One region of the Paenibacillus naphthalenovorans genome, then DNA from elsewhere that is predicted to be linked to it. Evidence: riboswitches for the same ligand, from Rfam matches in the RefSeq annotation. Region 1 holds a riboswitch; the other holds the start of a gene.
What was found. A riboswitch is a leader RNA that binds a small molecule or an ion and turns the genes downstream of it on or off. The one in region 1 is predicted to bind thiamine pyrophosphate.

Region 1 (3,416 bases):
CAATGGCATGGTTGTATACCGGGGGTCCTACCAGTCCGATCATAAAATCAATCAACTGCTCGGCCTCCAGATTTCCGATCGATTCGGTTCTTTCTTTTTCAAAATATTGCTGAACGCGCCACACCATTTGTTCTTTTTGCTCTTTGGAAATCTTTAGAGGGATCATTCGGCCCGCCCCTTTCCTTTGGCATCTCCCGGCAAAATGACACAAAAAAAAGAATGCCAGAATGCGGTCGCAGCTCTTTTTCTTCTCTTTTCCGAGTTCCAAACCAGCTTGCCTCCGAAATAAATGACCGGATTTCACTTGTTATATATATACATTTTTAGAAAAGACCCAATCCCCCGATCAATGTAATTCATAAGATGACAATATGTTATAGCGAAAGGAGGCTGTCATCAATGAGCTTCGCAAGAGGTTTTACTTCTATTGGCGTGATTCTCGTCCTTTTCATTCTTCTCGTTATCGTTTCGACTGCATGGTTCATCTAATATGATCCATCGACCTGCGCTCGGGCTTACAGCTCGGGCGTTTGGTTTGCGAATGATCAGGCCTGATCATTCGCAGAACGGGTATCCCCTAACGGAAGACCGCGCTGCATTAACAACGCATGGGACAGCAGAGCCGTTGCACATCCTAAAGCGCCGATCATAATAAAACCCTGCCGCAAGGTCAATAAATCTCCGGCTACCCCCATGACTAGCGGACCTGCAAACATCCCCAAGCCATAGATGGCCTGATAAAACCCCATCGCTGTAGCCCTTCTTCCCGCATCCATATGCTTTATGCTGAGAGCCATCAATACGGGCGCTGTGAGTCCACGGCCAATCCCCGCAAGACATTGGGTAACCATCAGCATCCACAAGGTTGAAGAAAACGGTATAAGAATTGTAAAGATTCCGGAAAAGATGAAGCCGATGATGATGATATGGTTTTCACCCAGTTTCCGGGCTACATATCTGCCCCCTACCAGGGACGCTATCGCCATAGGAAACGTGGAAAAGAACGTCAGCAGTCCCATATCGAGCTTCGTCGCTCCGATCGACTGGGCATATACGGGAGTAAATCCAAAAACCGTAGCGAATGTCAGCAATTGAAAAAGGACAGCCAGAAAAGAGACGGTCAACATCCTCCTGTCGCTGCCTACCTCCAGCATGCCTTTGAAGGTCATGGGCTGTGTGCTTTTCTTAGGGGTTTCTACAAGAAAGAAAGCACCCGCAAGCCCCAGAGCGCCTGCGGCGGCACCGATAAGAAAAGAAGATTCCCAGCCATACCTATCCGCGAACCACCCGCCGCAGAGAATGCCGAACATTTGACCGAGCGAGTTGTAAAATGAAATCGTTCCGATCGCTTGCGTCGTCTCTTCCTGACGGTAGTAGCTGGCAAACAAAACCGTAAAGTCTACCCACGTCGCCGCAGCCGCGCCTGCCGCGGCCCTGAGCAGGAGAATCCACGACAGTTCCTGCGTAACCAGAATCCCGACACCGGATAAAACCGAAAAAAACAAGCCAAATACAATAAACCATTTGTGCTTGTGATAACGGTCCGAGACCACGCCCACCGGTATCCGCAGAAGCATTTGACTCAATCCGTACATGCCGACAATCAGTCCGGCCATTTTATAAGAGGCGCCCAGATATTCAACGTATGCGGTCAAGATCGGCACACAAGTATACATCGAAAACCAGAACATCAACGTGACCGTACAAAACAGCGGTATCCTATAGTTTCGCACTTCAGGCGTATCATTCATCCCCGGTCTCTCCCCGTTTTCACTTCATTCATCCACCCCGCTTTAATGCACACGTTCACTGTTTATCATAACCGATTTCAGGAAGATTCTGAAGCACTAAATTCTGCAATGCTCCGCACCGGAATCATCATTCCAACAGGGTGCCGTGATATAAAAACAGGTTGATTTTTCAAGATCTTATGGTTATTATTGGTATGACAGTTGAATAACAACGGGAGCTTGGGAGTTGCCAGGCTGAGAGGACAGCCGATTGCTGTCGACCGTAAAACCTGATCTGGGTAATGCCAGCGGAGGAAAAGTCCTAGCCTTTGTGTATTCAAAGACCGCTTCTTTCCCGTTGCGGTCTTTTTGGTTTGCATCGAAGGGTTTCTCCGCTTGATCACATTCATTCTGAGGAGGAATTGAAATGGCAAGCGAAATCAAAGAAAAAGAAGCAGCCCCTCATCTTTCGTCTTTTCCGGGGAGCAAGAAGGTGTATGTGCAGGGTTCGCGGGAGGATATTAAAGTACCTATGCGGGAAATTAGCCTAACCCCGACAACCAGCGGCGGCAATGTACAAGAGAACCCGCCTGTCAGGGTATATGATTGCAGCGGTCCATACACAGACGGCAGCATCCAAACCGATATTCGCTCGGGACTTCCGCTTAACCGCCGGAATTGGATATTGGAGCGCGGCGATGTTGAAGAATATGCGGGAAGAGCGGTCAAGCCGGAGGACAACGGATATTCAAAAGAAGAATCCGTCAAGCGGGAAGAACGATTTCCGGGATTGCAGCGCAAACCGTTACGAGCCAAAAGCGGAGCGAATGTAACGCAGATGCATTATGCCAGAAAAGGAATCATTACGCCCGAAATGGAATATATCGCCATACGCGAGAACGTCTCCCCGGAATTTGTCCGCAGCGAAGTCGCACGAGGCCGGGCGATAATTCCGTGCAACATCAATCACCCGGAAAGCGAGCCGATGATTATCGGCAGTAAATTTTTAGTCAAAATCAATGCCAATATCGGCAATTCGGCTGTCGCTTCGTCGATTGAAGAAGAAGTCGAAAAAATGAGATGGGCGACCCGCTGGGGCGCAGATACCATCATGGACCTGTCCACAGGCAAACATATTCATACCACTCGTGAATGGATCATTCGCAACTCCCCCGTGCCCATCGGTACCGTCCCTCTTTATCAGGCCTTGGAAAAAGTCGGCGGTAAAGCGGAGGATCTGACTTGGGAAATTTATCGGGATACCCTGATCGAACAAGCCGAACAAGGCGTCGACTACTTTACCATTCATGCCGGTGTGCTGTTACGCTATGTTCCTTTGACGGCGAAGCGGGTTACGGGAATCGTATCCCGCGGCGGTTCCATCATGGCGGCGTGGTGTTTGGCGCATCATCAGGAAAATTTCCTTTATACTCATTTTGAAGAAATTTGTGAAATCATGAAAACCTATGACGTCGCTTTCTCCCTTGGTGATGGATTGCGCCCGGGATGCATTGCGGATGCCAATGATGAAGCTCAATTTGCCGAATTGGAGACGCTTGGCGAGCTGACCCGAATCGCATGGAAGCATGATGTTCAGGTCATGATTGAAGGACCCGGCCACGTTCCTATGCACATGATTAAAGAAAATGTGGATCGTCAGGTTGAAGTATGCCAGGAAGCCCCGTT
Region 2 (3,416 bases), 580 kb from region 1:
GGACCAACGGCTCCATCTCCCCGGGTGTACCGCTTATGAATCGGTCGTTATCTTTTGGGAACCGGTCCTCTTCGTCTTCCCACACGCCAGGATACCAAATTCCGTATTCCTTGAGCTTCGGCTTAAAATCCCGGAAAACCTGCTCCGGCCTTCCGTCTGCCGCAATGCGCCCGTGAGCGTCAAAGAGGATCACCCGGTCGACGAAATCTACAATCTCGTCAATTTTGTGCTCTACGATAATGACCGTCTTATCATGAGCGACTTGTTTCACGGCTTGCCATACCTCCGCCGTCCCTTCCGGGTCGAGCAGCGACGTTGGCTCGTCGAGAAACCAGACGTCCGGCTCGAGCGCCAGCAGCGAAGCGATAGCCAGCCGCTGCTTCATTCCCCCGGAAAGCGAAGCAATCGGCACATGCGGATCATCCAGCACCAGCCCGACCTGCTCCAGGCATCGCCTGATTGTCTCCGGCATCCGTTCGTGAGGCACCCCGATATTCTCAAGCACAAATGCAATCTCTTCATCTGCATAGGGCATGCAGAACTGGGCGTCGGGGTCCTGGAACAAATATCCCCACGAATGCGGAATACCGATGTCTTCATATTTGAGCGGCACCTCCAGCGCATCCGGGATCAGCCCGCTCCAAACCTGCAGAAGCGTGGATTTGCCGCAGCCGCTTGGGCCAAGCAGCAGCACCTTTTGCCCTGCGGGCACGCCCGCCGTCAAATCGTCGAACAAAAGCGACGAACTGCCGGGAAATTTCAGCCTAAGCCGCGAAACCCAGGCGACAGCGCAGTCCGCCCCGTTCAATGCACGTTCTTCCTGTCCAGAGCCTGATAATCTTCGGCGGTTGCCGGGCGCACAAGCTGGGTGACTCCGGTTTTCTCCAATGCCTTCACCAGCAGGTAGGCCAGAGGCCCGCAGAAGAGATAGCCGCCGATAAACCGCATGACGATGTAAAGAATAAGATTCCAGGTTTGCAATTCGATGAGATAGCCTTTGAAAAAATCGAGCGCCAGCGCGCCTGCGCCAGCCGCAACCCCGGCCAGACCGGCTGCGGCCGCGGAGTATCGTTGATACAGGAATGCAGCGAAAACCAGCTCGGCGCCAATCCCCTGCAGCACTCCGTAGGTAAGCAGTTCGACTCCGTATGGCGAACCGGTGATCAGCTCGCCAGAGGCTGCGGCCACTTCCGCCAGAAATGCCACCCCGGGCTTGCGGATGATCAGGAACGCAACGGTCGCCGCCATAAACCACATACCGTACATCAATTGATCAAGCTGAATACCCGGAAGCTTGGCCAGATTGTAGATGTCGGTCCATACCCGATAAATGATGCTGAACACAACCGCAATGACGACCGTGACCAAAATATCCGTCAGTTTCAATTGTTTGGACATGGTATCCCCTCTCCTTTTCTATTATTTCACGGGAGCCTTGGGGAGAATGACGCCAAAAAGGCCGCTCCCCAATGAAGGAAGCGGCCATATAGGCACAAATAAAGGCGTGTGCGCCAATGATCTCCACTTTCCTACGCTGGTATAACCCAGATCAGGTTCAGAGGGTCTAGGATCTATTGATCCAATCTCAGCCTATTCGGCTCCCCTAGTGATATACATCATATTATCACGATTGAAATATTTGTCAATACCGAGATATCGCAAAAACTCTATAGCCAATACTTACCTCTTCTGCTACAATAATCCTTGCCTAGCGTTTTAAATTTTTATTCGGAGACGCCTTTTATTGGAAGCGCTATCTTTACGGAAGGGTGAGAAGGAATGGATGGAATGATTTCAATGGAACGGGAAGCAGAAAGCTTGATCACTGCAGAGATGGTATCCGACTGCTCTTACTGCACCATGGTTTCTCCCGACCCTCTGTACAAAACACCCGTGTACTGCACCAAATACTCCGGTTCATGCCAACCGATTCAGGTGAACCTGGCCGCTTGCCTCACCTGCGGAGAATACAAAAAAACGCCTATTAGGCTTAATCTGTAGTTATAAGTTGACAAGGGAGCTCCTTTAGGAGCTTTTCTTCCTTTTTAAGGGTCGATTTATGTTTGCTTTGTGCTTCGTTCTGTGTCAAGATAAGCGTTAGATTCGCTTACTTAACATTATGAAGAGAAAACAGGTGAACCTTTCGATTATGAAGATTTCGCTATTCCGGCTTCTGACCGAGCTTTCTTCGCGCAAGACCGTATCAAAGCTGACAGGGGCATTCGCCAAATCCAGAGCCAGCAAAGCATTGATTCCACGCTTTATTCGTACTTATGGCATTCGCGAACAGGATGCGGAAAAAGCGGTTCATGAGTATGCTTCTTTAAATGATTTTTTTACCCGCAGGTTAAAAAGCGGATTGCGTCCGATCGATGAAACGCCGGATACGGTGGTCAGTCCCGTCGATGCCCTGATTACAGGAATGGGCGGCGTTCAGGAGGGGTTGATCGTCAATGTCAAAGGCCAGGACTATACGATTGATGAGCTGCTTAATCAAAGTCCCCGCACGATCAATTACAAACACGGATTCTATTTTGTCTTGTATTTGAGTCCTACCGACTATCACCGGATCCATTCGCCCGTAACAGGGACGATTCTGGAGAAGGAGCATGTCGCAGGCAAGGTATATCCGGTGAACGATTTCGGACTCAAGCATATGCGCCGGGTTCTCAGCCGCAATGAGCGGTTGATTACGTATATTCAGCATGAAACCGGGGAAGTCGCCGTCGTGAAGGTAGGGGCGCTGAATGTGAGCAGCATCCAATACGTTACCCCGCTTCCGGCAGAGCTAAACCGCGGCGACGAGTTAGCCTACTTCGAATTTGGATCCACCGTCGTGCTGCTGACCGAATCGGGCACCTTTAACCCGCGCCAGGATTTGAAGGTCGGCAGCAGGGTTGCCATGGGAGAAGCGCTCGGAACAACGAAACGGAAGGATTAGGCCGTTAGCACCTAATCGGGAAAGGAGCTTCCTGCCATGCAGGTACAAACCGGAGCAGCGGCTTCAGGACCGGTCTTTCAGAAGGCCCCGGAGTCCAACGTGAAACCAACCGTATTCCGCATACTGCTTGCCATCAGTTTAGTTCATTTGTTCAACGATTCGATTCAATCGATTATACCGGCGATTCTGCCTATTTTGAAGGATTCCATGAATTTGACCTACATGCAGACTGGTCTTATTGTGTTTGCGTTAAACATGACCGCTTCGGTCATGCAGCCGGTCATCGGCCTTTATTCGGATCGCCGCCCTTCTCCCTACATGCTGCCCCTGGGAATGGGGTTCACCTTCATCGGGGTATTGGGATTGGCTCTGGCGCCGACGTATTGGATGGTTCTGCTGTCCGTGCTGTTCGTCGGACTCGGCTCCGCCGTTTTCCACCCGGAAGGCTCGCGCGTGGCATACATGGCCGGGGGCT

Region 2: it holds a riboswitch for thiamine pyrophosphate, as region 1 does, so the genes downstream of both, IJ22_RS14450 (ECF transporter S component) here and thiC (phosphomethylpyrimidine synthase ThiC) in region 1, are expected to answer to the same signal.

The regions. Positions count from the first base shown of each region.
Region 1 covers NZ_CP013652.1:2,356,881-2,360,296, forward strand. Annotated here, with positions in the region: gene IJ22_RS11805 (DUF2164 domain-containing protein) at 1-268, opposite strand, end outside; gene IJ22_RS25730 (sporulation protein YjcZ) at 400-489, shown strand; gene IJ22_RS11810 (MFS transporter) at 546-1,751, opposite strand; TPP riboswitch at 1,953-2,065, shown strand; gene thiC (phosphomethylpyrimidine synthase ThiC) at 2,158-3,416, shown strand, end outside.
Region 2 covers NZ_CP013652.1:2,933,188-2,936,603, forward strand. Annotated here, with positions in the region: gene IJ22_RS14445 (ABC transporter ATP-binding protein) at 1-808, opposite strand, end outside; gene IJ22_RS14450 (ECF transporter S component) at 805-1,398, opposite strand; TPP riboswitch at 1,510-1,615, opposite strand; gene IJ22_RS25790 (hypothetical protein) at 1,789-2,001, shown strand; gene asd (archaetidylserine decarboxylase) at 2,150-2,941, shown strand; gene IJ22_RS14460 (MFS transporter) at 2,978-3,416, shown strand, end outside.